3 linked regions of the Aromatoleum petrolei genome follow. The protein of the gene in region 1 binds, or shares a complex with, the protein of each later gene. Links are inferred from orthologs where the notes say so. Each region holds a gene or a part of one and is shown on either strand. Other genes may lie near its edges.

Evidence for each region.
Region 2: frdA (region 1) and sdhD share a complex: the UniProt entries of both Escherichia coli proteins name them as parts of the enzyme complex. The link is inferred for Aromatoleum petrolei from one-to-one orthologs.
Region 3: frdA (region 1) and sdhC share a complex: the UniProt entries of both Escherichia coli proteins name them as parts of the enzyme complex. The link is inferred for Aromatoleum petrolei from one-to-one orthologs.

Annotation. Positions count from the first base shown.
Region 1 is NZ_CP059560.1:3,216,170-3,226,388, reverse strand. Bases 6,803-9,796 are described here. They hold frdA (fumarate reductase (quinol) flavoprotein subunit), read right to left. Parts: upstream 9,204-9,796; coding sequence 7,401-9,203; downstream 6,803-7,400. Other genes in these bases: ToN1_RS14635 (DMT family transporter), read left to right, coding at 9,535-9,796; ToN1_RS14645 (succinate dehydrogenase/fumarate reductase iron-sulfur subunit), read right to left, coding at 6,803-7,408. In the rest of the region: ToN1_RS14680 (helicase HerA-like C-terminal domain-containing protein), read right to left, coding at 1-661; ToN1_RS14675 (hypothetical protein), read right to left, coding at 726-1,361; ToN1_RS14670 (YebC/PmpR family DNA-binding transcriptional regulator), read left to right, coding at 1,543-2,271; ToN1_RS14665 (cytochrome C), read right to left, coding at 2,343-4,346; ToN1_RS14660 (ethylbenzene dehydrogenase-related protein), read right to left, coding at 4,454-5,755; fumarate reductase subunit FrdD, read right to left, coding at 5,875-6,243; ToN1_RS14650 (fumarate reductase subunit C), read right to left, coding at 6,240-6,647; more of ToN1_RS14645, read right to left, coding at 6,644-6,802; more of ToN1_RS14635, read left to right, coding at 9,797-10,219. UniProt on the Escherichia coli protein: Two distinct, membrane-bound, FAD-containing enzymes are responsible for the catalysis of fumarate and succinate interconversion; fumarate reductase is used during anaerobic growth, and succinate dehydrogenase is used during aerobic growth.
Region 2 is NZ_CP059560.1:5,057,346-5,067,530, reverse strand. The notes cover bases 7,226-10,185. They hold sdhD (succinate dehydrogenase, hydrophobic membrane anchor protein), read right to left. Parts: upstream 8,900-10,185; coding sequence 8,552-8,899; downstream 7,226-8,551. Other genes in these bases: ToN1_RS23165 (GntR family transcriptional regulator), read right to left, coding at 9,389-10,117; sdhC (succinate dehydrogenase, cytochrome b556 subunit), read right to left, coding at 8,893-9,282; sdhA (succinate dehydrogenase flavoprotein subunit), read right to left, coding at 7,226-8,549. Outside these bases: lpdA (dihydrolipoyl dehydrogenase), read right to left, coding at 1-132; odhB (2-oxoglutarate dehydrogenase complex dihydrolipoyllysine-residue succinyltransferase), read right to left, coding at 210-1,406; ToN1_RS23200 (2-oxoglutarate dehydrogenase E1 component), read right to left, coding at 1,440-4,289; gltA (citrate synthase), read right to left, coding at 4,435-5,730; ToN1_RS23190 (FAD assembly factor SdhE), read right to left, coding at 5,793-6,029; ToN1_RS23185 (succinate dehydrogenase iron-sulfur subunit), read right to left, coding at 6,026-6,736; more of sdhA, read right to left, coding at 6,756-7,225. UniProt on the Escherichia coli protein: Membrane-anchoring subunit of succinate dehydrogenase (SDH).
Region 3 is NZ_CP059560.1:5,049,795-5,059,943, reverse strand. The notes cover bases 1-2,924. They hold sdhC (succinate dehydrogenase, cytochrome b556 subunit), read right to left. Parts: upstream 1,696-2,924; coding sequence 1,306-1,695; downstream 1-1,305. Other genes in these bases: ToN1_RS23160 (malate dehydrogenase), read left to right, coding at 2,754-2,924; ToN1_RS23165 (GntR family transcriptional regulator), read right to left, coding at 1,802-2,530; sdhD (succinate dehydrogenase, hydrophobic membrane anchor protein), read right to left, coding at 965-1,312; sdhA (succinate dehydrogenase flavoprotein subunit), read right to left, coding at 1-962. Also shown: more of ToN1_RS23160, read left to right, coding at 2,925-3,743; ToN1_RS23155 (HpcH/HpaI aldolase/citrate lyase family protein), read left to right, coding at 3,851-4,834; infA (translation initiation factor IF-1), read right to left, coding at 5,010-5,279; ToN1_RS23145 (adenylate/guanylate cyclase domain-containing protein), read left to right, coding at 5,632-6,525; ToN1_RS23140 (DUF2325 domain-containing protein), read right to left, coding at 6,558-6,887; ToN1_RS23135 (Fe(3+) ABC transporter substrate-binding protein), read left to right, coding at 7,013-8,032; ToN1_RS23130 (hypothetical protein), read right to left, coding at 8,185-8,583; ToN1_RS23125 (response regulator), read right to left, coding at 8,686-9,003; ToN1_RS23120 (ABC transporter permease), read right to left, coding at 9,042-10,149. UniProt on the Escherichia coli protein: Membrane-anchoring subunit of succinate dehydrogenase (SDH).

The sequences.
Region 1 (10,219 bases):
TGATCACCCCGCGGCCCTCGCCGTCGGTCTGGATCAGGTCGGCCAGATCCAGCATCGGCTCGCCGAAAAACTGGTCGCCGCCTTCCTGCTCGAGCGCCAGCAGGCCGCGCTGGATCGCGCCGATCGAGGCAGCCGAGACGTTGCCGTACTCCGTCGTGAAGGACTTCGCGTTGTCGCCCACGTACTGGATCATCGCGCGTAGGTCCTTGAGGTCCAGCAGCAGCATGCCGTTGTCGTCGGCGATCTTGAACACCAGCTGCAGCACGCCGGCCTGCGTCTCGTTGAGGTTCAACAGGCGCGCGATCAGCAACGGCCCCATGTCCGAGATCGTCGCCCGCACGGGGTGGCCGAGATCGCCGAAGACGTCCCAGAACACCACGGGGTTCGCACGCGGCGCGTATTCGGTGATGCCCAGGGCGGCGAGGCGCTGCATGAGCTTATCGGACGCGACGCCGGCCGCCCCGGCCCCCGACAGATCGCCCTTCACGTCGGCCATGAACACCGGCACGCCGATGGACGAGAAGGCCTCGGCCATCTTCTGCAGCGTCACGGTCTTGCCCGTGCCGGTCGCACCCGTGATCAGGCCATGGCGATTGGCGAGGCGGGGCAGCAGGGTGATGTCCTTCTGGGCGTTCTTTGCGATGAGCAGCGGGTCGGCCATTTCGAAATGCCTCTCTTGTTCGTTTGTGGCGGATTCAGTGTACCAGTGGCCAAGCGGACGTCCGTCACGGCGGGGAACGGAAATCACACAGGCTCACGCAGCGGTCGTAGGCGTCCTCGCACGCGACGTTGTGCGGAGCACAGGACCATAGCCGCTCCCCGCACCCGCGTACGCAGGCATTCCATTCGGGCTTGGCCCGCGTCGGCCGCGTGAGCAGGTGCTCAACTGCATTCAGCGTCGCGCAGGTGCGCAGCGTGACCGTCCGTGGCGGCCCCGGTACGCGCTCCCACTCCTCGGCAGAGAACTGTAGCTCGCGTTCGAGCGCGTCAATGCGCCCCGCGTCAAGCAGCCCCGAGCGCAGCAGCGACTCGAGACCATGACAGTCTGCGCGCCGCGCGTCGCCCTCGGTCCGGTTGCCGTCGAGCGGCAGGCCGAGGTTGTGGCGGGCACACTCGTGTGCAAACAGGAACAATCGCGACTCGGGCGTCAGGCGCGGCAGGACTGCCTCGTTGTAGCGGATCGCGGGCGCGGCGCCGGAAAGACTCGCGACCACCTGATCGAGCGCCGGATCGCTCACCGCGGCCACTGCGCGGCCGGCGGAATCGGTGCAACCGTGGTAGCTCGTCTGTTCCTCGGCAAACGCCCCTCCCGCCACGCACAGCTGCGCGATTACCGCGCCCAGCATGAGCTTCCGCCGCATCGTGCCTCCCATTCCCACCAAGCCGGCCTTCCGGCAAGGGATGTCGAAAAATGATGACAGGAATCTACCAGAGCCGACCGGCTTCGGCACGGATCACGCCCGTGAAGACGTGTGCGGTGCGCGGGTATAATGCGCGCGGTTCTGTTCATTCAACGCCACCCGGCAGGATTCGAGGTTTTTTATGGCTGGTCATTCCAAATGGGCCAACATCCAGCACCGCAAGGGCCGTCAGGACGCGAAGCGGGGCAAGGTCTTCACCAAGCTGATCAAGGAAATCACCGTCGCCGCGCGCATGGGCGGGGGCGACCCGAACTTCAACCCGCGCCTGCGCCTCGCCGTCGATAACGCGAAGACGCAGAACATGCCGGGCGAGAACATCGACCGCGCGATCAAGCGCGGCACCGGCGAACTCGAGGGCGTGAGCTACGAGGAAGTGCGCTATGAAGGCTACGGCATCGCCGGCGCCGCGGTGATGGTCGACTGCCTCACCGACAACAAGACCCGCACGGTCGCCGACGTACGCCATGCCTTCTCGAAGTACGGCGGCAACATGGGCACCGACGGCTGCGTCGCGTTCCAGTTCAAGCACTGCGGCCAGCTGATGTTCGCCCCGGGCACGAGCGAGGATGCACTGATGGAGGCCGCCCTGGAGGCCGGCGCCGAGGACGTCATTCCCAACGACGACGGCTCGATCGAAGTCGTCACCGCCCCGTACGAATTCTCCACCGTGAAGGAAGCTCTCGAGAAGGCAGGCTTCAAGGCCGAGTTCGGCGAAGTGACGATGAAGCCGCTGAACGAGACCGAACTCGAAGGTGACGATGCGGTGCGCATGCAGAAGCTGCTCGACGCGCTCGATTCGCTCGACGACGTGCAGAACGTGTACACGTCGGCGGTGATCGACGAGGAATAAGCCCCTCCCGTGGCGCCGCGGCGCACCAAGGAAACAGGGCCGGACATCCGGCCCTGTTTGCTTTCTGGCTGTCAGTGCGAACTGAAGAAGCCGATCGCGACCAGCGTCAGCAGCGTCAGCCCGGCCACGATCAGCGTGAAGCCGAGGATCCTCGACCCCAGCGCCATCGGCTGCGACGGCGCATCGACGATGTACTTCTCCAGCTCCCCGCTCTTCATCAGGCGCTCGTACTCGAGCGCGTGCTCGCGGCGATATTCCGCGATCGGCATCGAGCCCGTGAACATCACGACCTCCAGCGGAAACTTGTCGGGGCGGAAGTGGTTGTTGAAGAAATGCACGGTGAACAGGAACACCACCGCCAGGAAGGCTTCCTCGCTGTGGAAGATCGCCGCGACGTTGAACACCCAGCCGGGCAGGAAGGTGGCCGTGAGCGTCGAGGCCCACATCAGCAAGCCGCTCACGCCGATGATGGTCACCCCCCAGAACGGCGCCCAGTAGTCGAACTTCTCCCAGTAGGTCCAGCGGTCGAACACGGGACGCTCGCCCTTGCCGAAGAACCACCTCAGCATCGCGATGAAGTCCTTGCCGTCCTGCAACCCCGGCACCAGCGAGGTGGGGCCGAAGATGCGGAAGTCCTTCCAGTTGCGCGCGAGTTTCACCGCCACGTACGCGAGGTGCCAGAAGAACACGCTCGCGAAGATCACCGCATTGACGCGGTGGACCGTCCCGGCGACCTGCGGACCACCCAGTGCCTTCATCAGCGGCGCCGCCCAGGGCGCGTCAGGATAGAACAGCGGGATGCCAGTAAGCGTCAGGATCATCAGGCTCAGCGCGAAGCTGAGGTGGGCGATGCGCCAGGTCGCGGAGAAGCGGCGGAAGTGCTTGCCCGCGAGCCTGTCGCCGGCGAGGCCCGGCGCGTCGGCGCGGACGTGCGGGCGCACCTTGCCCTGCTGGCGGTCACGCAGTTCGCGCCAGAACCACAGCAGCGTGTGCAGCCAGAAGAAGCCGAAGGTCCCGATCAACAGCTGCACCATCAGCTGGTTGGCAAGCCACATCTGCGGATAGCGATCGAAATCGCCCGTATGGCCATGAGGCTGGAAGCTGGCGAAACCGGGTGGCGCCTCGGGCAGATCCTTCTTGCCGTTGTGACACTCCTTGCAGGTCTTCATCCGGTTGTCCGGATGCACCTTGGAGTCCGGGTTTTTCACCGCCAGCACGTCGTGACTGCCGTGGCAGTCGAAACACTTGGCGGTGTAAGCGTAGCCCAGCGTGTTGATCTGACCGTGGTAGGTGGCCTTGTAGGACTTGAAGTTCTCCTCGTGGCAGTTGCCGCACTCGGCTGTCACCGCCAGCTTGAACGGAGCGAGCGAGGTATTGCCGACCGCATGTGCGCTGTGGCAGTCGCTGCACACGGCAGCCTTCGCGTCCTTCTTCTGGAAAATCGCCTCACCGTGGATCGACTCCGTGAAGGTTTCGAGCGATTCCTCGTGGCAACTCTTGCCACAGGTCTCGGGCACCCCCAGGCGCCACTCGGCGTGCTGCGGCGAGTCCTTGGGCGGGACATTGAAACCATGGCTGCTGTGACATTCGTCACAGCTGGCGTTCGGACGTGTGGGATCGTCGGCGTTCTTGCGCGCGTGGAAGGACTCTTTGTACGCAGCGATGTTGTCGGCAACCACACCGAGGCGCGACCTGTCCTTCGCCGTCCCGTCCTGCTTGGCGCGCTCCCACATCTCCTCGTGGCAGGCCGCGCAGTCCTTGGCCTTCCGCGCCGGATCCCGGCGATGGGCATGATCCGTCTCGGCATTGTCGGTAATGTCCACGTGACACGCGACGCAGTCCATCTTCGCGTGCACACCTTGCGCAAATGCATCGGGCGGCACCGTGTGCAGTTCACGCGACTCGCCGTCGGCACCGGGAACCGCGATCGCCATCTTGCCGGCAGCATGGCAGCTCAGGCATTTCTGGTTGTCGAGCTCAGGCGGTGCAGCCTGCGATGTTCCGACGACGCCGGCGAGTAGTGAAACCAGGACGGCGGCCACAGCCGCGCGTAGATCGAAACGGTTCAGTCGCATGGTCGAGCGTCCGCAAGGGTCCGTGAAAACGCCGCGACAGGCGCGGCGTTGTACATCGCAAGCGATCGCGGAACCCGGACTTGCCGGATCCCGCTCCCCGTGCCGCCTTACGGCAGCTTCACGGCTTTGATGTCGGCCTTCGCCCCGAAACCGATCGTCTTGACAAAGGACACCTGATGGCCGCGCGTGGTGATGTTGTCATCATGCACGGCAAACCCGACGTTGTATACACCGCCGGCTTTAAGGGCTTTGTCATCGTCATTGGCAAGGCCGAGCGGACGAATCATGACGACCGTCCACACGCCGTCCTTCCAGCTCGCGATGGCGTTGTTGTCGGCGGCCGAACCCTTGGCGTCGGCGCGGCTCACGACGTAGTCGGGAATCATGTCGCCTTCCTTCCAGCCAGCGTTCGGATCGAAGGGCACGGCGTTCTGTTCCCGAATCAGGAAGTGGTTGCCATTGCGTAGCTGGTCTACGGTGATCGACTTGTAGCCGACCTTGCTCGCGTCCCACATGAACTTCGGTTGATGCGTCTTCGCATCCGCATTGCCGCCGAACATGTCCTTGCCGGAATCGCTGAGGCGGAATTCCAGCACATAGCCGTCGTCGGTCATGCCGACCGGATTGCTGCGGTGCGCACGCCACTGGATCAGGTCGACGAAGCCGCCTGCCGCCTTTATTTTGGCGATGTCCTCGACACTCTTGCCGGTCTTCCAGTCGGACGGATCGGTGCGCGTGTCGGGCAGGTACTTGCGCACGTCGCGCTTCTTGATCGCCTGCAACAACGCGTTGTTGGCGGCCTCATCCTTGGTGAACTGCTTCGGCATGTCGCGCTGGCCGTTGTGGCAGGTGAGCCAGCAGCCCTGGTTGGCGAAGCCCGGCACCTTGCCATCGTCGATCATGACCGACATGCGGTCCTCATACAGGGGCATCTCCACCCCGTCCTGCACCGGCTTGTCGAGCTTCGGGTAGCCGAACACCTTCCACTCCTTGCCGTCGAAGCGCAGGTACTGATGCTCGGTGCCCGGATAGGCGTTGTCGGTGTGCCACTGGAAGCGCAGATAAGCGTTCTTCGCGTCGTACGCGGCCTGCACCTTGAGGGCCTTGTAGCCGGACTTGCCTTTGACCGGATGCGGCTCGAGGCGACCGCCCTTGACCAGTTTCTCGCCGATGTCCTTCTCGGCATCCTCCTCATCGTGACAGGAGGTGCAGGAATCGCCGCGCTTGACCTCCTTGACTGCCCCCTTGTGCTCCTCGCTGCGCAGCCATTCGTAGGACGACTGGCCGGGGAAGAACAGTGGCACCGTCACCGCCGGAATCTTGCCCCAGTTGATCTTTGCTGGATCGGCGGCCTGCGCCGCACCAATGCCCAGAAGCGCCAAACTCACGAACAATGCCGTTTTCTTCATTTGTGTTCCCCTTTTTCGCTATGACATGAAGGCCCGACGAATCGGGTCCAACGCGATTGCGGGCCAAGGCCCGCGCAGTGCGAAGACATGCTCCAGTCCCCTCCCTTCGGAGGGTCCGCTCAGAATCCTGACGCCATCAATAGCCATGCAGTTACCATGGTTGCGAGCAAGGCAAGGCCATAGCAGGCAACCTTCAGGGCGAATCCGGCATGCACGCCAAGGTCGTGCAGGCTGTGGAGGATGCGATGCATGGCGTGCCACATGAACAGCGCGATCACGATGAACAGCACGCCCTTGCCCGCCCAGTGCTGTGCGAAAGCCTGCATGCGCGGCCAGCTCATCGCGTCCGCGGGCACGATGAATCCCAGCGGAACGGCGATTCCGGTGATGAACACGAGCACCGGACCGAAGAGCGCCGCCAGCATGCCGCCCGCGCCGAACAGCCCCCAGAAGATCGGCGCATGGGAACGCCTGGAGATCGGCTTCATCGCGTCGCCCCCCAGACGAGGATCAGCACCGCGAGGCTGCAGACTACCGCCGCCGCAAGGCCGCAGGCGGTGATGAGCGCCGGGGCGACGCGCTTGCCGCCCACAAACAGCGGCGGCATGGTCCTGGGCATGATGCGGAACCACGTCCAGCAGTGGTACGAGATGGCCGCCAGCAGCGCGGCGTGGAAAGCGACCGACGCGGGACTGCGCAGCGCCTCGAGCCACCCGTTCCACGCCGCCTCCCCCTGCGCGAGGCGCATCACGCCGACCAGCAGCACGAGGGCGTAGGCGGCGACGAAGAGTGCGGTCGCTTCGTGGATCATGTATTCGACGAAGAAGGGGTTGCGGCGCCACCACCCGGCCATCGGACGTACGTAGGGACGGCGCGAATCGGACGTGTTCATCGGGCGCCTCCCTTGGGGGTGACAAGTCTGAGGAAGTAATCCCCAGCCGCACGCGTCTTGTTCTGGTTCACGGCGTTGGCCGGATCGACGTGCTTCGGGCACACCTCCGAGCAGTAACCGACCGCGGTACAGTTGAAGACACCCGCCTCCGAGCCCGCGACCTCCATGCGCTCTGGGGCCGCGCCGTCACGCGAGTCGGCGTTGTAGCGGTGCAGCAGCGCCATGATGCCCGGCCCGACGAAGTCGGGATTGAGCCCGTACTGGGGACACGCGGCATAGCACAGCAGGCAGTTGATGCAGGAGCTGAACTGCTCGTAGACATCGAGTTGGGCGGGGGTCTGCAGGTACTCGCCCTGTGCGAGGGACCGTTCTTCCTTGGGGATGATCCAGGGCTTGATGCTTTCGAGCTTGGCGAGGAAGTCGTCCATCCGGATCACGAGATCACGCTCAATCGGGAAGTGCGCCAATGCCTCGACGCGCACGCTGCCGGCGGGGAAATCGCGCAGGAAGGTCTTGCACGCGAGGCGCGGCTCGCCGTCTATCATCATCCCGCAGCTGCCGCAGATCGCCATGCGGCACGACCAGCGGAAGCTCAGCGTGCCGTCGAGCCAGTCCTTGATGTACTGCAGGCCCTGCAGCACCGACATGTCGTCGGTGAAGGGTACCTCGTAGCCCTGCAGGAAGGGCTCCTCGTCCTGCTCGGGGCGGTAGCGCAGGACCTCGATGCGGATAAGCTTCCCGTTGCCGCGCGATTCAGACACGATTCGCCCCTCCCTGCAGCGCCGCCCGCTCCTGCTCCGCCTTCTCGCCGGCGGCGCCGTAGGCGCGGGTGCCCGGCGGCAGGCGGGTGATTTTCACGTCGCCGTAGCCGATCCGCGGTGCGTCGGCGCCGGCGTGGTACGCCAGCGAGTGTTTGAGGAAGTTCGCGTCGTCGCGCTCGCCGAAACCGTCGAGACGCTGGTGTGCACCGCGCGACTCGCGCCGCTCGAGCGCAGACCACGCCATCGCCTGCGCGACCTCGAGCTGGTAGCCGAGCTCGATGGCGAGCAACCAGTCGGTGTTCCACACGCTCGACCTGTCCTCGACCCGCACCCGACGATAGCGTTCGCGCAATTCGGCAAGCTTGTCACAGGTCGCCTGCATGTTGCCCGCGTCGCGGTAGATGCCGCAACCGTCCTCCATGCTCTGCGCCATTTCCTTGCGCAGGGTGGCGATGCGCTCGGTGCCCGAAGTGTTGGTGACGAGAGCGAGCGCGCGTTGTTGCGACGCCTCGGCCTGCTTCCGCAGCACATCGGTCGGACCGGCTGCGACCGATTTCGCGAAGACAGCGGCCTCAACCCCAGCGGTCTTGCCGAACACGCACAGTTCGGCCAGCGAGTTCGAGCCCAAGCGGTTGGCGCCGTGGATGCCGACGCTGGAACATTCGCCGGCCGCGTACAGCCCCGGCAGCGGCGCGGCACAACGGCCGTCGACGAGGATGCCGCCCATCGTGTAATGCACGGCGGGGCGCACCGGGATCGGCGTCAGCGCCGGATCCACGCCGAGGAACTCCTCGGCGAGCTCGTAGATCTGCGGCAGCCGCTCGCGCAGCTTGGCTTCACCGAGGTGACGCAAGTCCAGATGCACGACCGGTCCGTGCGGGCCGTCTATCGTGCGCCCCTTCTGCTGTTCGTACCAGAAGGCCTGGCTGAGGCGGTCGCGCGGGCCGAGCTCCATCGCCTTGTTCCGCGGAGTGGGCTCCGCCGGCCCGAGCCCGTAGTCCTGCAGGTAGCGGTAGCCGTCCCGGTTCAGTAGGAAGCCGCCCTCGCCGCGGCACGCCTCGGTGAACAGCAGGCCCGTGCCCGGCATGCAGGTGGGGTGGTACTGGACGAATTCCATGTCGCGCAGCGGCACGCCGTGGCGATACGCGAGCGCCATGCCGTCGCCGGTGACGATTCCGCCGTTGGTGTTCTCGCGGAACGCCCGCCCGGCGCCGCCGGTGGCGAGGATCACCGCATTGGCCTGGATGAGGGTGAAGCGGCGCGAGGCGATGTCGACGACGACGACCCCCTGCACGCGCCCGTCGTCGACGATCAAGTCGAGGCAGAAATGCTCGTCGAAGCGCCGGATCGACGGGTACTTGAGCGAAGTCTGGAACAGCGTGTGCAGCATGTGGAAGCCGGTCTTGTCGGCAGCGAACCACGTGCGCTCGATCTTCATGCCGCCGAAGGCGCGCACGTTGATGTGACCGTCGGCCTTGCGGCTCCACGGGCAGCCCCAGTGCTCGAGCTGCACCATCTCCTCGGTGCAGCGGGCGACGAAATCCTCGACGACGTCCTGCTCGCACAGCCAGTCGCCGCCGGCGACGGTGTCGTGAAAATGGTGTTCGAGGCTGTCGTGGGCCTGCACGACGCCGGCCGATCCGCCCTCGGCCGCCACGGTGTGGCTGCGCATCGGGAAGACCTTGGACACCAGCGCGACCTTCAGCGACGGGGCGGCCTCGGCTGCCGCAATCGCGGCACGTAGGCCCGCTCCGCCCGCACCGACGATGGCGACGTCTGCCTTCCAGGCATCCATGGCGCTTTCCCCTTATTGGGTGGGCCCGGCAATGGCGCGGGCGCCAAAAGTTCGCTGCTGCACCCAGAAGGGATTCGACACGCCTTCAGGGGTGCGAAAACGACCGTATTCTTCTTATATATACCAACGTCACGGAACACACTATGACGTTGTTGCAATCCAGTGTAACTCCCGCGCTACGCGCCCACAATGTCCGCATGGTTGAAATATGCCGGATATGCGACAAAATTCATCGAATTGCCGTTCTGTGAAGAGGCGCACGCATCAACGTGCATGTAAGATCGGCTACTTCCGCCCTGCCGGGCCCGCACACGCACGTTCCCGACACGCCATGGCCACCCTCCATCCCCGCCTGACCGCCGCTGCCCCGCTCCTCTTCGTCCTGCTGTGGAGCACCGGCTTCATCGGCGCCAAGTTCGGCCTGCCCTACGCGGAGCCGCTGACCTTCCTGAGCACCCGCTACGTACTGGTGATCACGCTGATGGGCGCGCTGGCATTTACCATGCGCGCCCCCTGGCCGCGCGACTGGCGCCAGGTCATGCACATCGGCGTGGCCGGACTGCTGGTGCAGGCGACCTACCTGGGCGGGGTGTTCATGTCGATCGACCGCGGCCTGCCCGCGGGCGTCTCGTCCCTGGTGGTCGGCATGCAGCCGCTGCTGACCGCACTCGGCGCCGGTTGGCTGCTGGGCGAGCGGGTCACGCCGCGCCAATGGACGGGATTGGTGCTGGGCTTCGTCGGTGTCACGCTGGTGGTGAGCAACAAGGTCGCGGTCGGCATGTCGGCGGCGGAGCTGGGGTGGATGCTGACACCGGCGCTGACGGCGCTGGGCGGCATCACCATCGGCACGCTTTACCAGAAGCGCTTCTGCCCGCGCTTCGACCTGCGCACCGGCTCGGTCGTGCAGTTCATCCCCAGCCTGGTCGTCACCAGCCTCCTCGCAACGGGCACCGAGACGATGCACATCGACTGGAGCGGCCAGTTCGTGTTCGCGCTGCTGTGGCTCGTGCTCGTGC
Region 2 (10,185 bases), 1.8 Mb from region 1 along the record:
GCCCTTCGGATCGGCATACGGATTGGATTCCGCGCACGCCGTCTTGAAACCCAGTTGTGCGGCACGAATCGCCGCCACATACCCCCCAGGCCCGCCGCCGATGACGAGTACGTCGAATTGCTTGTCAGCCATCATTCACTCCCGAAAAAGGAAAAGCGTGGCGCTACGCCGGACGGCAAGGTCCGACGGAGCGCCACGCAGCATGTCGATTACACGTCGAGGATCAGGCGAGCCGGATCTTCCAGTGCTTCCTTCATCGTCACCAGGCCGAGGACGGCTTCACGGCCGTCGATGATGCGGTGATCGTACGACATCGCCAAGTAGTTGATCGGACGGATCACGATCTGGCCGTTCTCGACCACCGGGCGATCCTTGGTCGCGTGGATGCCGAGGATGGCCGACTGCGGCGGGTTGATGATCGGAGTTGACAGCATCGAGCCGAACACGCCGCCGTTGGAGATCGAGAACGTGCCGCCGGACAGTTCCTCGAGCGACAGCTTGCCGTCCTTTGCTTTCTGGCCGTACTCGGCGATCTTCTTCTCGATGTCGGCGATCGACATCTGGTCCGCATCACGCAGGATGGGCACCACGAGACCACGCGGCGAACCAACGGCGATGCCGATGTCGATGTAGCCGTGGTAGATGATGTCGGTACCGTCTACCGAGGCGTTCAGGATCGGGAATTTCTTCAGCGCGGCGACCGCGGCCTTGACGAAGAAGCCCATGAAGCCGAGACGGACGCCGTGCGCCTTTTCGAACTTGTCGCCGTACTGCTTGCGCAGCGCCATGACCGGGGCCATGTTCACTTCGTTGAACGTCGTCAGGATCGCGTTTTCGTTCTTCGACTGGATCAGGCGCTCGGCAATGCGGGCACGCAGGCGGGTCATCGGCACGCGCTCTTCCGGACGATCGCCGGTCAGGGTGAGCGAGGCCGGTGCAGCGGTGGGTGCTGCGGCCGGACGCGGCTGGGCAGCAACCGCATCTTCCTTGGTGACGCGTCCGCCGCGGCCGGAGCCGGCGACGTCGGCGGCAGCGATTCCCTTCTCTTCGAGAATCTTGCGTGCGGCCGGGCTGGCGGCGCCGGCGGCGGCCGACGGGGCTGCAGCAGCGGGAGCCGCCGCAGGGGCAGCGGCAGCCGCAGGCGCGGCGGCACCGGCGGAAGCCTTCGCCTCCGTATCGATCTGGGCGATCAGTTCGCCCGAAGTCACGTTGTCGCCGTTCGCCTTGATGATCTTGACCAGCACGCCATCGGCAGGAGCCGGCGTCTCGAGGACGACCTTGTCGGTTTCGATGTCGATCAGGTTCTCGTCACGCGACACCGCGTCGCCTTCCTTCTTGTGCCACGAAACGAGCGTGGCCTCCGACACCGATTCCGACAGTTGCGGAACTTTCACTTCAATCAGCATGTAATCTTCTCCCGAAGTTCGAGCTTTTGCTTATTAGTTGGGCGATTGTTGCGTCGTGTCCTGAATGGGACCGAATGCGTTTTCCAGAACAGCCTTCTGCTGCGCGTTGTGCTTGGCGTAGTAGCCGACGGCAGGGGAAGCAGATGCCGGGCGGCTGACGAGCAGCAACTTGCGCTTGGTGCCCAGCACGTTGATGAGATGCTGACGCGAAGCGAGCCAGTACCACGCGCCCTGGTTGCGGGGCTCTTCCTGGCACCACACCACTTCCTTTGCATTCGGGAACTGGTTGATGGCGGCGGCGAATGCGTCGGTCGGGAACGGGTAGATCTGCTCGATACGAACCAGTGCCGTGTCGGTGATCTTGTTCTCGCGACGATGGGCCTGCAGTTCGTAATAGATCTTGCCCTGGCACAGGACCACGCGCTTGACCTTCTTCGGATCCAGCTTCTCGACCTCGGGGATCACGGTCTGGAAGCTGCCGGTGGCCAGTTCGTCCATCGTCGAGATCGCTTCCTTGTGACGCAGCAGCGACTTCGGCGTGACGATGATGAGCGGCTTCCGGACCTTGCGCAGCATCTGGCGACGCAGCAGATGGAACACCTGGGCCGGCGTCGTCGGGACGCAGATCTGCCAGTTGTTCTCGGCCGCGAGGCTCATGAAGCGCTCGGGGCGGCACGACGAATGCTCGGGACCCTGCCCTTCGTAGCCGTGCGGCAGCATCATCACCAGGCCGCTCAGTCGGCCCCACTTCGCCTCACCGGAGCTGATGAACTGGTCAATGACGACCTGTGCGCCATTTACGAAGTCGCCGAACTGGGCTTCCCAGACCACCAGTTCGTTCGGTTCGGTCGTGGAGTAGCCGTATTCGAACGCCAGCACGGCCTCTTCGGAGAGCACGGAATCGTGGCACTGGAAGCCGGCCTGGCCGTCCTGGATGTGATCCAGCGGCTTGTAGATGCCTTCGTCCCAGCGCTCGCGCTTCTGGTCGTGCAGCACGGCATGGCGGTGGAAGAAGGTTCCGCGACCGACGTCTTCACCCGAAATTCGCACGCGGTAGCCCTGCGCGAGCAGGCTTGCGTAAGCGAGGTTTTCACCCATGCCCCAGTCGAGCGGCAGATCGCCCCGTGCCATCCCGGCTCGGTCATCGATGATCTTCTTCACGCGCGAGTGCAGCGCAAACGTCTCGGGAACGGTCGAAAGCCGTTCGCCCAGGCGCTTGATCTCGCTGACCGGAATCGCCGTGTCGCAGGCGTCGGTATACGGCTGCTTGAGGAACGGGGTCCAATCCACAGAGAACTGACGGTTGTGGCCCGGAAGAACGGGATTCGCCAACAGCTCGCCGCGATCGAGGTGCTCGCGATACTCGGCGATCATGCGGTCGGGCTCGTCAGCCTGGCACGTTCCTTCCGCGACGAGGCGGTCAGCGTAGAGCTTGCGCGTGCCCGGATGCTTCTGGATGGTGCGATACATCAACGGCTGCGTCACCATCGGCTCGTCCTGCTCGTTGTGGCCGAGCTTGCGGAAGCAGATGATGTCGAGCACCACGTCCTTCTGGAACTCCTGGCGGAATTCGACGGCGAGCTTGGTGGCAAACGCAACGGCTTCGGGATCGTCGCCATTCACGTGGAAGATCGGAGCTTCGACCATCTTGAAGATGTCCGTGCAATACAGCGAGCTGCGGTAGTCGCGCGGATCGGAGGTCGTGAAGCCAATCTGGTTGTTGATGACGATGTGAATCGTGCCGCCCGTGCCGTAACCGCGGGTCTGGGAGAAGTTCAGCATCTCCTGGTTCACGCCCTGCCCCGCCACCGCCGCATCACCGTGGATCAGGACGGGAATGACCTGCGCCTTGGCCTCGTCGCTGCGACGCACCTGACGGGCATACACCGAACCTTCAACCACCGGGTTGATGATTTCCAGATGCGACGGGTTGAACGCCAGAGTGAGGTGCATCGGCCCGCCCGACGTCATGACGTCGCTGGAGAAGCCCATGTGGTATTTCACGTCGCCCGCGGTGAGGTCTGCAGCAGCCTTGCCCTCGAATTCCGAGAACAGCATCGATGGCGACTTGCCCAACGTATTCACCAGCACGTTCAGGCGACCGCGGTGAGCCATGCCGATCACCACTTCCTGAGCGCCGAGCGAACCGGCAACGCTGATCAGTTCGTCCATCGCGACGATCGCCGACTCGCCGCCTTCAAGCGAGAAGCGCTTCTGGCCGACGTATCGCGTGTGCAGGTAGCGCTCGAGCGTCTCTGCAGCGGTGGTGCGCTCGAGGATGCGCTTTTTCTTCGCTGCATCGTAGCGCGGCGTTGCGCGCACGCTCTCCAGGCGCGCCTGGATCCAGCGCTTCTGTGAGATGTCGGAGATGTACATGTATTCGGAGCCGACCGAACCGCAGTAGGTCTGGCGCACTGCTTCGAGGATCTCGCGCAGCGTCGCGTGGTCGGTCGAGAAGCCGTGGAACGAACCGGTATTGAAGCTGTGCGACAGGTCCGCCTCGGTGAAACCGTAGTACGAAGGTTCGAGCTCTGCGATGTGCGGGCGCTCGGTGCGACGCAGCGGATCGAGATTTGCCCAGCGGTTGCCGAGGAAACGGTAGGCGTTGATGAGCTGCAGCGTGCTCACCTGCCGCTTGTCGTCACCTTCGGAGACGACGGTACGGACCGCGCCGCGCTTCGCCATCTCGGCAAAGGCCGCGATCACGGGCCCGTGTGCCACGTCGCGCAGCGCCGCACCGCTTTGCGACTGGAGGTTATCGAAATAGGCACGCCACGATTCCGGCACCGACGCCGGATCGGATAGGTAATTCTCGTAAAGCTCCTCGATGAACGGCGCATTGCTGCCGAACAAATGAGAAGTGGATCGTTGCTGAATGGTCATTTGTTATGCCACCTGTAGTCTTATTGCGTTGCTTGGGCTACTCGACGCTACATGCCCGGCATCTCCAACAAAAACGGGATGGCCGCGTCGAACGACCATCCCGCGGAGATCATCGCCGGGATTCTCTCCCGCCCTTGATCATCAGTTACGGACGCTGGGCCAGTTCCGGAACGTTGCGGCGCGCCGCACCGACATAGAGCTGGCGCGGGCGACCGATCTTGTACTCGGGATCGGTGATCATTTCTTCCCACTGGGTGATCCAGCCCACCGTACGAGCCAGCGCGAAGATGCACGTGAACATTGAAGTCGGGATGCCCAGTGCCTTCTGCACGATACCGGAGTAGAAGTCGACGTTCGGATACAGCTTCTTCTCGACGAAGTACTCGTCTTCCAGTGCGATCTTCTCGAGCTCCTTGGCCAGCTTGAACAGGCGGTCGTTCTCGAGGCCCAGTTCGCCCAGGACGTCGGCGCAGACCTTGCCCATGAGCTTCGCGCGCGGGTCGAAGTTCTTGTACACGCGATGGCCGAAGCCCATCAGCTTGAAGCTGTCGTTCTTGTCCTTTGCGCGCTTGATGTACTCCCCGACGCGCGACACGTCGCCGATCTCTTCCAGCATGTTCAGGCAAGCTTCGTTCGCGCCGCCGTGAGCCGGGCCCCACAGGCAGGCAATGCCCGCCGAAATGCATGCGAACGGGTTGGCACCCGACGAGCCTGCGAGGCGGACGGTCGAGGTCGAGGCGTTCTGCTCGTGGTCGGCGTGCAGCGTGAAGATGACGTCCAGTGCGCGCACCAGCACCGGGTTCGGCTCGTACTTCTCGCACGGCGTACCGAACATCATGTGCATGAAGTTCGCCGTGTAGTCGAGGTCGTTGCGCGGGTACATGAAGGGCTGGCCCATGTTGTACTTGTAGGCCATCGCAACGATCGTCGGCAGCTTGGCGATCAGACGGTTGATCGAGATGTTGCGGTGAGCAGCATCCGAGAAGTCCATTGCCTCGTGGTAGAACGCCGACAGGGCGCCGACCACACCGACCATGACCGCCATCGGGTGCGCGTCACGACGGAAGCCCGAATAGAACTTCGTCATCTGGTCGTGCAGCATCGTGTGGTTCTTGATCGTCGTCTCGAACTCACCCTTCTGCGCGGAGTTCGGCAGCTCGCCGTTCTTGAGCAGGTAGGCAACCTCCAGGAAGTTGCACTTCTCGGCCAGTTGCTCGATGGGATAGCCACGATACAGCAGCTCGCCCTTGTCACCGTCGATGAAGGTAATCGTGGACTTGCAGCTCGCGGTCGAAAGGAACCCAGAGTCATAGGTGAAGAGACCGGTCTTGGCGCCCAGGGTACGGATGTCGATGACATCGTTCCCGTGGGTACCGGTCATCACCGGGAATTCGACGGTCTTGCCATCGACGGTAAGCGTTGCGGTGCGTTCAGTGCTCATAGGTCATCCCTTATGCGTGCCCGTATTAACTACTAGCTCCCTGTGACGACCGTCCTGCCGAGTCAACGCTGACTCAGCAGTCCGATCATCTCCTTCCAGCGGTCGACCTCGCAGGGACTGCTCCCGTTGACCATGGCCCACAGCTCATGGTCCTCACAACGGAGCAAGTCGTCGAGGTCCGCCAACTGACCATCCGTAAGACGGTCGAAGTCCCTTTCCAGAAAGCGTGCGAAGACGAGGTCGAGCTCCAGGAGAGCCCTACGACATTGCCAGCGCACGCGTCCCCGGTTGATGCTCATACTGCCCGGCTGACCATCATGTCCTTGATCTTGCCGATAGCGCGCGTCGGATTCAGACTCTTCGGACACACGTCGACGCAGTTCATGATGCTGTGGCAGCGGAACAGGCGGTACGGATCCTCGAGGTTATCGAGGCGCTCGGACGTCGCCTCGTCGCGCGTGTCGGCGAGGAACCGGTACGCTGCGAGCAGGCCCGCCGGCCCGACGAATTTGTCCGGGTTCCACCAGAAGGACGGGCAGGACGTCGAGCAGCAGGCACACAGGATGCACTCGTACAGACCGTTGAGTTCCTCGCGGTCTTCCGGCGATTGCAGGCGCTCGCGCTCGGGTGCCGGCGTGTCATTGATCAGGTACGGCTTGATCGAGTGGTACTGCTTGAAGAACTGCGTCATGTCGACGATCAGGTCGCGGATCACGGGCAGCCCCGGCAGCGGACGCAGCACGATCGGCTGCGGCAGGCCCTCGATATCGGTAAGGCACGCAAGCCGGTTCTTGCCGTTGACGTTCATTGCGTCCGAACCGCAAACGCCTTCGCGGCAAGAGCGGCGGAACGACAGCGAATCGTCCTGCGACTTCAGTCGAACCAGCACGTCGAGCAGCTTCTTGTCCGACGGTTCCAGTTCAAGGGTGTAGTCCTGCATGTACGGCTTGTCGTCCTTGTCCGGATCGTAGCGGTACATCTTCAATTGAATGGTGCGCTTGCTCATTTCAGTAGTTCTCCCGCGCTCAGTAGGTGCGCTTCGCGAGCGCGATCGGCTCGACATCGTGTGACAACGGCTTCATCGTCACCGGCTTGTATTCGAGCCGGTTCGCTTCGCTGTACCACAGCGAGTGCTTGAGCCATTCATTGTCGTTACGGCCATTCGGGAATTCCGGCGTATCGGGTGCGTCATCGCGCACGTGCGCGCCGCGGGATTCCTTCCGGGCTTCGGCCGAAACCATCGTCGCCTTCGCGACCTCGATCAGGTTGTCGAGCTCGAGGGCTTCGGTGCGTGCCGTATTCCAGACCTTCGACTTGTCCTTGATCCCGGTGCGTTTGGCCCGTTCGGCCACCGCCAGGATCTGCGTGACGCCTTCCTTCAGCAGGTTGTCGAAACGGAACACGCCCGCGTGCTTTTGCATCGTGCGGCGCATCTCGAGGCCGACGTCGAACACGCTCTCGCCGTTCGTCTGACCTTCGAGGCGCGCGAGACGCGCGAGGGATATGTCTGCGGCATCGTCCGGCAGCGGTTTGAGGCTGAGGTTCCCGCTGCTCAAATCCTCCACGACCGACTCACCGGCCGACTTGCCGAACACCAGCAGATCGAGCAGCGAGTTCGTGCCGAGGCGGTTTGCGCCGTGCACTGATGCGCAGGCACATTCGCCCGCCGCATAGAAACCGGTGATCGGCGCGTTCGGATTGCCGCCCTTCGGCGCCACGACCTGGCCCTTGTAGTTCGTCGGAATACCGCCCATCTGGTAATGCGCAGTCGGGACAACCGGAATGGGGGCCTTGATGGGGTCGACGCCGGCAAACTGGATCGAGATCTCGCGGATGCCCGGCAGCCGCTTCATGATCGTTTCCGGGGACAAGTGCGTGATGTCCAGCAGCACGTGATCCTTGTCGGGACCGCAGCCGCGACCTTCATTGATCTCGGTGACCATCGAACGCGAAACGACGTCGCGCGATGCGAGATCCTTGAGGTTCGGCGCATAACGCTCCATGAAGCGCTCGCCGGACGCATTGCGCAGGATGCCGCCTTCGCCGCGCACGCCCTCGGTGATCAGCACCCCGGCACCGAACACGCCCGTCGGGTGGAACTGCCAGAACTCCATGTCTTCGAGCGGAACGCCGGCGCGCGCCGCCATCCCGAGGCCGTCACCGGTGTTGATGAACGCATTCGTCGAGCTGTGGAAGATGCGGCCGGCGCCGCCAGTCGCGAAGATCGTCGCCTTGGCGTGGAAAATCGAGACTTCGCCCGTTTCCATTTCCAGCGCGGTCACGCCGAGGACATCGCCGTCCGCGTCGCGGATGAGATCGAGCGCCATCCACTCGACGAAGAACTGCGTGTTGGCGCGCACATTGCGCTGGTACAGCGCGTGCAGCATCGCATGGCCGGTACGGTCCGCCGCAGCACAGGAGCGCGAAACGGGCGACTGACCATAGTTCTGCGAGTGGCCGCCGAACGGGCGCTGGTAGATCTTGCCGTTATCGGTGCGATCGAAAGGCATGCCGTAGTGTTCGAGTTCGACGACCACTTCGTTGGCCTTGCGGCACATGAATTCGATTGCATCCTGGTCGCCGAGCCAGTCCGACCCCTTGACGGTGTCGTACATATGCCAGTGCCAGTTGTCTTCCGTCGAGTTGCCGAGCGAAGCGGCAACGCCACCCTGCGCTGCGACGGTATGCGAACGGGTCGGGAAGACCTTGGTCAGCACGGCGGTCTTCAGACCGGCCTCGGAAAGTTGCAGGGCCGCACGCAGTCCGGCACCGCCGGCGCCAACGATAACTGCGTCAAAAGTACGCTTAGCGACAGTCACGCTCACAGCCTCCAAAGAATCTGCGCAGCCCAGCCGGCGTAGCCGACGAGCAGGAAAATCGTTACGAGATGCAGGGCCAGACGCACGCCGACCGGCTTGATGTAATCCATCCAGATGTCACGCACACCGATCCAGGCGTGATAGAAGAGCGCCAGGAAGAACAGGAATGCGAAGAACCGCACGATGCCATTGCGGAACAGGCCGGACCAGGTCTGATAGGTCATCTCGGGAAGACCGAGTGCAGCCGCAGCGAAAAGAATGGTGAAGACCACCATGAACAGTGCGGTTGCTCGCTGCGCGATCCAGTCGCGCAGGCCGTAGTGAGCGCCGACGACGATACGATTTACCATAGCTTCACCCCGATGATCACGGTCAGCGCGATGCTGACGACCAGCACGATGCGCGAGCTGTTACGAGCCGACTGAAGGTCGATGCCCTTGTGAAGGTCGAGCAGCAGGAAGCGGATGCCCGCGCAGAAGTGATGCAGGTAGGCCCAGAGCAGCCCCAGCAGGAGAAGCTTCACGAGCGGGTTGCCGACTACGCTCTTGTATGCCGCAAACGACTCGGGCGAAGCGAGGCTGCGATCGAACAGGTACAAGAGGAACGGCATCATCAGGAACAGCCCCGCCCCGCTGACCCGGTGAAGAATGGAAACGATACCCGGCAACGGGAGCCGGATTTCGTGCAGGGCCAGGAATTTGGGCCGCTGCTTTCGCACTATGGCTTCTGACATATTGTTTTACCCCTAGTTTAGCGACGGTTGCCCGACGCGGTTCTCCCAACTTGCAAAGCGCGGGAATTATATACGCGGAAGCTATTCATTCCGCCGCCCCACGCGCTCAATTCAGTTCATTCAGATAAAAATGCTCGGCCGTGGAATAGAGGCCGCGCCGCCATTCGACCGGTTTATCGCCATAAGTGTATGTGACGCGCTCGACCGACAAGAGCGGCGTGCCTTCCGGTACACGCAGCGTCTCGCTGGTCGACCGGTCGGCCGCCACGGCACGGATCCGCTCCTGTGCGCGAATCATGCGCAGTCCGAAGCGCGTTTCGAACAGGCTGTAGAGCGAGCCGTTCCAGCTCTGCAGCACCTCAAGGGTCAAGCCCTGAAAAATCTCGCCGGGGAGATAAATTTCGTCGATGACCACCGGCTTTTGCGCGAATTTGAGCAGGCGTCGCACGATGATGATGGGCTCGCCCTGCTCGATGCCGAGCATGCGCGAAGCCTCCTGGCCCGCCTTGGCGCGCCAGCAGTCCATCGGCACGCTCTGCGGATGAGCGAGATCGCCATCCATCGGGACGAGGCGCAGGAAACGGAAAAGGGCTCGCGGATCGTTGTGGGATGCAACGAAGGTGCCTTTACCCTGCTTGCGCACGAGAAGATTCTCGGCGGCCATCTCGTCGATCGCCTTGCGGACCGTCCCCTGAGAAACGCTGAATCGCGAGGCGAGCTCCTGCTCGCTCGGAATCACCTGCCCGGGACGCCATTCGCCCGACTCAAGTGCCTGAAGAATCAAGCTCTTGATCTGCCGGTAAAGCGGACTGAAGGTTGGGGATTCCTGTGCCATGGACGCATTTCATCACAAATTTTTTCCAGCGTCCATTATCAGTCTAATGTCTTATATAAGACAAGTGA
Region 3 (10,149 bases), 1.8 Mb from region 1 along the record:
GTTTCCGGGGACAAGTGCGTGATGTCCAGCAGCACGTGATCCTTGTCGGGACCGCAGCCGCGACCTTCATTGATCTCGGTGACCATCGAACGCGAAACGACGTCGCGCGATGCGAGATCCTTGAGGTTCGGCGCATAACGCTCCATGAAGCGCTCGCCGGACGCATTGCGCAGGATGCCGCCTTCGCCGCGCACGCCCTCGGTGATCAGCACCCCGGCACCGAACACGCCCGTCGGGTGGAACTGCCAGAACTCCATGTCTTCGAGCGGAACGCCGGCGCGCGCCGCCATCCCGAGGCCGTCACCGGTGTTGATGAACGCATTCGTCGAGCTGTGGAAGATGCGGCCGGCGCCGCCAGTCGCGAAGATCGTCGCCTTGGCGTGGAAAATCGAGACTTCGCCCGTTTCCATTTCCAGCGCGGTCACGCCGAGGACATCGCCGTCCGCGTCGCGGATGAGATCGAGCGCCATCCACTCGACGAAGAACTGCGTGTTGGCGCGCACATTGCGCTGGTACAGCGCGTGCAGCATCGCATGGCCGGTACGGTCCGCCGCAGCACAGGAGCGCGAAACGGGCGACTGACCATAGTTCTGCGAGTGGCCGCCGAACGGGCGCTGGTAGATCTTGCCGTTATCGGTGCGATCGAAAGGCATGCCGTAGTGTTCGAGTTCGACGACCACTTCGTTGGCCTTGCGGCACATGAATTCGATTGCATCCTGGTCGCCGAGCCAGTCCGACCCCTTGACGGTGTCGTACATATGCCAGTGCCAGTTGTCTTCCGTCGAGTTGCCGAGCGAAGCGGCAACGCCACCCTGCGCTGCGACGGTATGCGAACGGGTCGGGAAGACCTTGGTCAGCACGGCGGTCTTCAGACCGGCCTCGGAAAGTTGCAGGGCCGCACGCAGTCCGGCACCGCCGGCGCCAACGATAACTGCGTCAAAAGTACGCTTAGCGACAGTCACGCTCACAGCCTCCAAAGAATCTGCGCAGCCCAGCCGGCGTAGCCGACGAGCAGGAAAATCGTTACGAGATGCAGGGCCAGACGCACGCCGACCGGCTTGATGTAATCCATCCAGATGTCACGCACACCGATCCAGGCGTGATAGAAGAGCGCCAGGAAGAACAGGAATGCGAAGAACCGCACGATGCCATTGCGGAACAGGCCGGACCAGGTCTGATAGGTCATCTCGGGAAGACCGAGTGCAGCCGCAGCGAAAAGAATGGTGAAGACCACCATGAACAGTGCGGTTGCTCGCTGCGCGATCCAGTCGCGCAGGCCGTAGTGAGCGCCGACGACGATACGATTTACCATAGCTTCACCCCGATGATCACGGTCAGCGCGATGCTGACGACCAGCACGATGCGCGAGCTGTTACGAGCCGACTGAAGGTCGATGCCCTTGTGAAGGTCGAGCAGCAGGAAGCGGATGCCCGCGCAGAAGTGATGCAGGTAGGCCCAGAGCAGCCCCAGCAGGAGAAGCTTCACGAGCGGGTTGCCGACTACGCTCTTGTATGCCGCAAACGACTCGGGCGAAGCGAGGCTGCGATCGAACAGGTACAAGAGGAACGGCATCATCAGGAACAGCCCCGCCCCGCTGACCCGGTGAAGAATGGAAACGATACCCGGCAACGGGAGCCGGATTTCGTGCAGGGCCAGGAATTTGGGCCGCTGCTTTCGCACTATGGCTTCTGACATATTGTTTTACCCCTAGTTTAGCGACGGTTGCCCGACGCGGTTCTCCCAACTTGCAAAGCGCGGGAATTATATACGCGGAAGCTATTCATTCCGCCGCCCCACGCGCTCAATTCAGTTCATTCAGATAAAAATGCTCGGCCGTGGAATAGAGGCCGCGCCGCCATTCGACCGGTTTATCGCCATAAGTGTATGTGACGCGCTCGACCGACAAGAGCGGCGTGCCTTCCGGTACACGCAGCGTCTCGCTGGTCGACCGGTCGGCCGCCACGGCACGGATCCGCTCCTGTGCGCGAATCATGCGCAGTCCGAAGCGCGTTTCGAACAGGCTGTAGAGCGAGCCGTTCCAGCTCTGCAGCACCTCAAGGGTCAAGCCCTGAAAAATCTCGCCGGGGAGATAAATTTCGTCGATGACCACCGGCTTTTGCGCGAATTTGAGCAGGCGTCGCACGATGATGATGGGCTCGCCCTGCTCGATGCCGAGCATGCGCGAAGCCTCCTGGCCCGCCTTGGCGCGCCAGCAGTCCATCGGCACGCTCTGCGGATGAGCGAGATCGCCATCCATCGGGACGAGGCGCAGGAAACGGAAAAGGGCTCGCGGATCGTTGTGGGATGCAACGAAGGTGCCTTTACCCTGCTTGCGCACGAGAAGATTCTCGGCGGCCATCTCGTCGATCGCCTTGCGGACCGTCCCCTGAGAAACGCTGAATCGCGAGGCGAGCTCCTGCTCGCTCGGAATCACCTGCCCGGGACGCCATTCGCCCGACTCAAGTGCCTGAAGAATCAAGCTCTTGATCTGCCGGTAAAGCGGACTGAAGGTTGGGGATTCCTGTGCCATGGACGCATTTCATCACAAATTTTTTCCAGCGTCCATTATCAGTCTAATGTCTTATATAAGACAAGTGACATTAATTGACACGCACCGGACTTGCTTCTACCATCCTCCCGCCCCGGAAACCGCTTTCCCGCTTTCCATAGTCGAACGCCGAGCTGCAATCGCGGGCGCAAGATCTACAATCAAAACCGTCGTCTCTTCAATTCGCTTTAGAGGGAGTACTCAGATGAGCAATGCCCCCGTCCGTGTCGCCGTCACCGGCGCTGCCGGCCAGATCGGATACAGCCTGCTGTTCCGTATCGCCAGCGGCGAAATGCTGGGCAAAGATCAGCCCGTGATCCTGCAACTGCTCGATCTGCCGCAAGCCCAGAAGGCGGTCAAGGGCGTCATGATGGAGCTCGAGGACTGCGCGTTCCCACTGCTGGCCGGCATGGTCGCAACGGACGACCCGAATGTCGCGTTCAAGGACGCGGACTACTGCTTGCTCGTCGGTGCCCGCCCGCGCGGCCCCGGCATGGAACGCGCTGACCTCCTAACCGCGAACGGCGCGATCTTCACCGTTCAGGGCAAGGCGATTGCCGAGAACGCCAAGGAGACGGTCAAGGTCCTCGTCGTCGGCAACCCCTGCAACACCAATGCATACATTGCTGGCGCAGCAGCCAAGAAGGTCGGCCGCACCAACCCGAATAATTATCATGGCATGCTGCGCCTGGATCACAATCGCGCCCTGTCACAGCTTGCTGCCAAGACCGGCCGCCCGGTTTCGAGCCTGAAGAAGATGGTCGTGTGGGGCAACCACTCGCCATCGATGTACGCCGATTACCGTTTCTGCACCTCGAACGGCGATGCGGTGAAGGCGCTGGTCAATGACCACGCCTGGAACAACGACGTCTTCCTGCCGACCGTCGGCAAGCGCGGCGCGGCGATCATCGACGCACGCGGCCTGTCGTCGGCCGCCTCGGCTGCGAACGCCGCTATCGACCACATGCGCGACTGGGCCCTCGGCTCCGACGACTGGGTCACCATGGGTGTTCCGTCCGATGGCTCCTACGGCATCCCGGCCGGCGTCGTGTTCGGCTTCCCTTGTGAGTGCAAGAACGGCGAATTCAAGATCATCCAGGGGCTTGAGATCGACGAGTACTCGCGCGAGAAGATCAACAAGACGCTCGCCGAGCTCGAAGACGAGCGCGCGGCCGTTGCCGACATGCTGAAGTAATCCGCAGGCGCAACGCTTGCAAGAAAAGCCGCGGCTGAGCGCCGCGGCTTTTTTTTGTCGAGCAGTTTCCGCAGAATCGGACCCTCGACACGTTTATGGACAAAACCATGCAACATCCTGCCGACGTTCTTTTCGCCGGAGAGAAACCCTTCCCGGCGCTACCCGCCGTCGACCACTACGCGGGCTCGGAGAAGCTCATGCGAAAGGCCCTGCAACTGCAGCAGGAGCTCGGACCGATCTTCGACGTGACGTGCGACTGCGAGGACGGCGCGCATGCCGGCGCCGAGGCCGAACATGCAACGATGGCGGCCGAACTGATTCTGTCAAAGGACAATCGTTTTGGTCGGGTCGGCGCACGCATCCATGACATCACCCACGAGCACTGGCAGCAGGATCTCGAAATTCTTGTGAGGCTGGCGGGGCGCTCTCTGGCCTTCGTCACACTTCCCAAAGTCCGCTCCGCGAGCGACGCAGCGGAGCAGATACGCGCGTTGCGCGCGATCGAGGCGTCGCACGGAATAGACAAGGCGATTCCGGTGCACGTGCTGATCGAGACGCATGGGGCGCTGCGCGAAGCATGGGAAATAGCCGCCCTGGACAGTGTCGAGTCACTCGACTTCGGGCTCATGGATTTCGTGTCCGGACATCATGGAGCGATCCCGGGAAGCGCGATGACCAGCCCGGGGCAATTTACGCACCCCTTGGTGGTCCGCGCCAAAGTCGAGATTGCCGCCGCGGCGCTCGGCAATGGCGTCGTCCCGTCCCACAACGTCACCACGGAGCTGAAGGATCTCGATTACATACGCGGGGATGCCGAGCGTGCACGCCGCGAGTTCGGCTATCTGCGCATGTGGAGCATCCATCCGAACCAGATTCGGCCCATCGTCGAGGCGATGCGCCCGGACTTCTCGGAGGTCGAAGCCGCAGTCGAAATTCTCGCCAATGCCCAGGCCGTTGGCTGGGGGCCGACCCAGCACAAGGGCAAGCTCCACGATCGGGCCTCGTACCGGTATTTTTGGGAGTTGCTGTCGCGCGCCAAAGCGACCGGGATGGCGGTCGGAGAACAAGCCGAGCGACGCTTCTTCGGCTAGAGATTTGCGCCGCAAAATTCGGACGTTCTTGTCTGAGAATCAAGCCGCCGCCGCCGTAGTGGATGGGCCGCGGGCCTGTCACACGGGGCAGAGCGATCTTTCGGAATATTTGGCGACGCGTCGCATTTCGAGGTGTGCAAGTGCGCCTACCTGCCCACCTGAGGCAACGGAGCGCTCAGCGGCCGCGGTACTGACGCGGAGGCGGAGGGGGTGCGTCGCTTCGCTCTTCCTTGTGGCGGAAGCTGATGCGCGCTTTCGTCAGGTCGTAGGGTGACAGCTCGACACTCACCCGGTCGCCGGCAAGAATGCGGATGCGGTGCTTGCGCATCTTGCCCGAAGCGTAAGCCTGGACTTCCACGCCGTTCTCAAGCGTCACGCGAAAGCGCGTATCGGGAAGCACTTCATTTACAACGCCCTCCATTTCCAGCAGTTCTTCCTTCGCCATTTCAACTCCTCGAAAACAGGCAATGCCCGGCCGCGCGACGGTCAAAGCCGAAACTCCCGGCACCATCCCGTACCACCATCGTCCGTCGCACGGCGTTCTGCCCCGATCGCGTACAGTGCGCGGCACAGGAACGATCCGGACAATCGGAAATATGCAGAATCCGAAGACGATGACGCTTTCGCTGCGACGCCGGGAATGACCGTGACAACCAGCAGAGAATGAGCCAGAACGGGATTCCGACCCGGAACTTGAATAATCAAATTATAGCGGATTGCATCAACCGCTCCCAAATCTGCCAGATTCCGGGCTCGATTGTGCGTCGCGCAAGCCTGCCTTTCTTTATAATGAAATAATGACGGTCCCCGAAGCCTTTCCCGAGACCTGCACTATTTTCTTTGCCGACCTGGCCGGCAGCACGCAGCTATACGAGCGAGCGGGCGACGCCGCCGCCTTTCGCGTGGTCGAGCAGTGCCTTCTTGGGATGCGACAGGAAATCCAGGCTTGTGGCGGCCGAGTGATCAAGAACACGGGGGATGGGCTGCTCGCCGTCTTTTCCGACGTAAACGATGCGCCCGAGGCCGCCATACGAATTCACTACGTCGTTCAGGATCTGCCGCGCCTGTCCGGGCAGAAGATGGCGGTTCGTGTCGCGTTCCATACGGGTACTGTGATCGTCAGCGAGGACGATGTCTTCGGGGACACTGTAAACGTGGCGGCACGTCTGCTCGAATTGGCCACCCCTGGGCGTGCGATCGCGTCGGAACAAAGCGTGCATGAGTTGAAGCCTGAATGGCGCAATCTCATGCATCCGCTCCAGAGCAGGAGCCTGCGGGGCGTGTCGCGGCTGACCGCGCCGTTCGAGTTGGTATGTGAATCTGCGGGTGATCTGACCGTAGTTCAAGGCGTACAACTCGATGCCGAAGACGCCGTTGAGTTGCAGCTGAGCATTGCCGACCGCTCGCTGATCCTGAACGCCCAGGCGCCCAGCGCAAGGCTGGGACGTGGAAGCTCGTCGGAAATCCGCGTCACGGACACCCGGGCTTCCCGGGAGCACGCCTACATCGAACTGCGTGGCGACAAGTTCGTACTTGTCGACCGGAGCAGCAACGGCACTTTCGTCGCCATTGACGGAGAACGCGAGTTCGTGCTGTCGCACGAGGAAGTTGTCCTGCGAAAGCGGGGGCGTATCGCCCTTGGCAGGCCGTCTTCGGAAAGCCACGACGTCATCGAATTCGCCTGTCTGTAAGTAGCACGGCAGGCGCCCTCCTCCGTGACGCTTCAGTGCTTGCTGCAACCAGCACCGCACGCCGCGCAATTGCTCTTGTCCACCCGTTTTCCGAGGGCCTGCTGAAGAGCACACACGGATCGTCGGCAGCATACGACCGCGGCGCCTTCCTTGCTGGCGGCTTCACGGAAGCGCTGCATCACGTTGTGGCCGAGGAAGTCGGTAAAGAGGATCACCATTTCTATGCCCGCGGGTAGCGTGGCGGTGCGGCGCTGATGGGCTGTTTCCCGGCCGCTTACGTGCCCGGCGATACGGATCCCGAATTCCGACAAGACATTCGGGATGTTGCCGAGGCGATCGGCTCCCACGATCAGTGCGTCCATCTCTTTCTCCGTCAGTATTGCGAATCATTCGCAACAATACTGCCTGCAATGGGAAGCATTTGCAACTGCGAATTATTCTCGATAGTATTGCGCCATCACCTCATGACGAACCAAGGAACCTCCCGATGAAAAAGACGCTTATCGCCTCCATCCTCACCGGCATCGGCGCCCTGTCCGGCCAGGCCATCGCTGCGGACACGGAGCTGAATCTGTACTCCGCGCGCCACTACCAGACCGACGAGGCCTTGTATTCGAACTTCACGAAGCAGACCGGGATCAAGATCAACCGGATAGAGGCCAAGGAAGACGAGCTGCTCGAGCGTATCCGGAATGAGGGTGCGAACAGCCCGGCTGACGTCTTCATCACCGTCGATGCGTCGCGCCTGGCCAAGGCTGACGAGTTGGGCATCTTTGCTCCGGTGAAATCCAAGGTGCTGGAAGAACGCATTCCCGCGCATCTGCGTGCGGCAAATTGGTACGCCTATTCGACGCGCGCCCGCGTGATCGTGTACAACAAGGATTCCGTGAAGGCGGACGATGTGCAGACTTATGAAAGTCTCGCCTCCCCTGCACTCAAGGGCAAGGTTTGCTCCCGCTCTGGCAGCCACCCGTACAACGTTTCCCTGGGAGCGGCTCTGGTCAAACACAATGGTGTCGAAGCGACCGAAAACTGGGCAAAGAACGTCGTCGCGAATTTCGCTCGGGCTCCGAAGGGGGGCGATACCGACCAGATCAAGGCAGTCGCGGCCGGCGAGTGCGGCGTAACGATCGCCAACACCTATTATCTTGCGCGCCTGATGAACTCGGACAAACCCGAGGACAAGGCCGTGGTCGCCAAGATCGGGACGGTCTGGCCGAACCAGAAGACTTGGGGCACGCACATCAACATTTCGGGCGCGGGCATGCTGAAGAACGCTCCGAACAAGGGCGCTGCGGTGAAATTCCTCGAGTACCTGGCGTCGGATGAGGCGCAGGCCTACTTCGCCAACGGCAATAACGAGTGGCCTGTCGTCGCGAACGTCAAGGTGAGCAACCCGGCGCTCGACACGCTTGGCAAGTTCAAGGCGGACACGCTGCCCATCGGCGAGCTCGCCAGTACGACCGCTGAAGCGCAGAAGATCTACGACCGCGCTGGCTTCCGCTGATCGTCCAGTCTGCGGCGACGACCCCGTCGCAGACTGATTTTCGAGAAAAGCGAGAAGGATAAAAAGCGACGCCTTCCGGCCAAACCGGAAAGCGTCGTTTTTTCTATCCGCCCGCAACGCGCCCGAAATGAGTCGGCTGCGGACCGGCAGCTTTACTCTGATTGCGGGGTTGGTGTCGTGTTCGGCTTCGGGGAACGCTTGCGGAACTTGCGCGCAGGCTTCTTGGCCGGCGCCTCGTCTCCGGCTGCAATTGCCGGCGCGACATTCTTGGGTGGACCCGCGGGCTTTTGCTGCGTAGGAGGCTTGCCTTGTCCGCCTTGCTTTTGTTGCCGACCTCCTGGCCGCGGCCCACGGGCCGGCTTGACGCCCAGTCCGGTTGATGGCGTCGGGCGCCTTAGGTTCGGGTCGGGCGCGCCCTCCCGATTTCCAGGGGCGAGGCTGATCTCGAGCTCGTTGAGCTCGTCCCATTCGGCGTCGGAGCGCTGGTTGTCCGGAATCGCCAGCAGTTCCTGCAGGCGACGACGCGGAGAAGTCGATTGCGGTGCATTCATTGTCGAATTATCCCATCGTTCGGGCTTGCACGCTCTTGTTCTTGCTCAAAAAGTCGCGCCTGCAGTGGGCGCTGAGGGCATCCTGGTCTTGTGGCGCGTCGTTCACTTCGGAAAGCGACGGGTCACTCGCTCGACGATCGATCCGCGTGCTGCGACCTCGGTTGCTCCGGCCCGCTTTGCCGCCTCGAAGGCCTCGGGGTCATATTGCGGTCCGAAAACGATGATATCGATTTCGGGAAACTTCGCGCGCAACTGCGTGATGTGCTCGCACGCCTTACGCACCGCAAGATCCACTACGATGCAGTCGGGCGCTTCCGTGCCGCGCTTCTTGAGCATGGTCGCACCCATGGCCTTCCACTCGGACTCGAGGCGCATCCGGTTAACCAGATCATCGCACCACAACAGTATCTTGATCGTCATCCCCTATCCTCCGCAATTTTTCTCATTCGAAACGCAATCTAGACTTCTGTTTCCTCGACCGTGCGCCGGTTCCCGCGTGCAATCTGACGCGAGATGATGAACATCGGCAGCAGCCCAACGGCGACGATCGTGACAGCGGCCGTCGACGCCTCGGCCAGCCGTTCGTCCGATGCGAGCGTATGCGCTTGCGTCGCCAGCGTGTCGAAGTTGAAGGGTCTCATGACCAAGGTCGCCGGCAGTTCCTTCATTACGTCGACAAACACGAGCAGACCGGCGGTAAGAAGGCTCCCTCGCAGAATCGGGATGTGAACGCGCTGCAGCGTCGCCCACTTGCCGACACCGAGGCTGCGGGAAGCATCGTCCATGTTCGGGGTGATCTTGCCGAGGCTGCTTTCGACCGTGTGCAGTGCGACGGAAAGAAACCGGCTCAGGTAAGCATACACGAGCGCAGCAATTCCCCCGGTCAGCAGGAGCCCAGGATTGACGCCCGTCACACCCTCCCACCACCCCGCAATCACGTGATCGAGGCGCGTTACGGGGATAAGCACCCCCACCGCAATGACCGAACCCGGAACGGCATAGCCGAGCCCGACGATGCGATTCAGCACACGGGGAAGGTGTTGCCGTGACAGCCGTGCGGCATAGCCGAGGAGGATCGCGAGCGACACGGCGAGGAGCGCCGTGACCAGCGCGAGGACGAAGCTGTTTCGTGCAAGTTGCAGGAAGCGTGCGCCGAACTGCGCATCGCCGTCTACCAGCGCCATGCGCACGAGCAGGAAGGCCGGCAAAAGAAATCCGAGGAGGAGCGGCATGAGGCACGCCACCATGGCGACAAGACCCAGTGGACGCGAGAGCCGGACCGGGGTGGGAGTTGCCTGTTGACGCGAGGTATTGTTGAATCGGGCACGTCCACGGCTGGCGCGCTCGAGAACCAGCACCAGCACAACGAAGGCCAGCAGCATTGCGGACAGCTGCGCGGCGGCGACGCGATCGCCGAGCGAGAACCAGGCACGGTAGATGCCGGTCGTGAAAGTCTGAACCCCGAAGTAGGAGACGGTGCCGAAATCCGCCAGCGTTTCCATCAGCGCGAGAGCGGAACCGGCAACCACCGCCGGGCGCGCTAGCGGCAGCGACACGCGAAAAAAG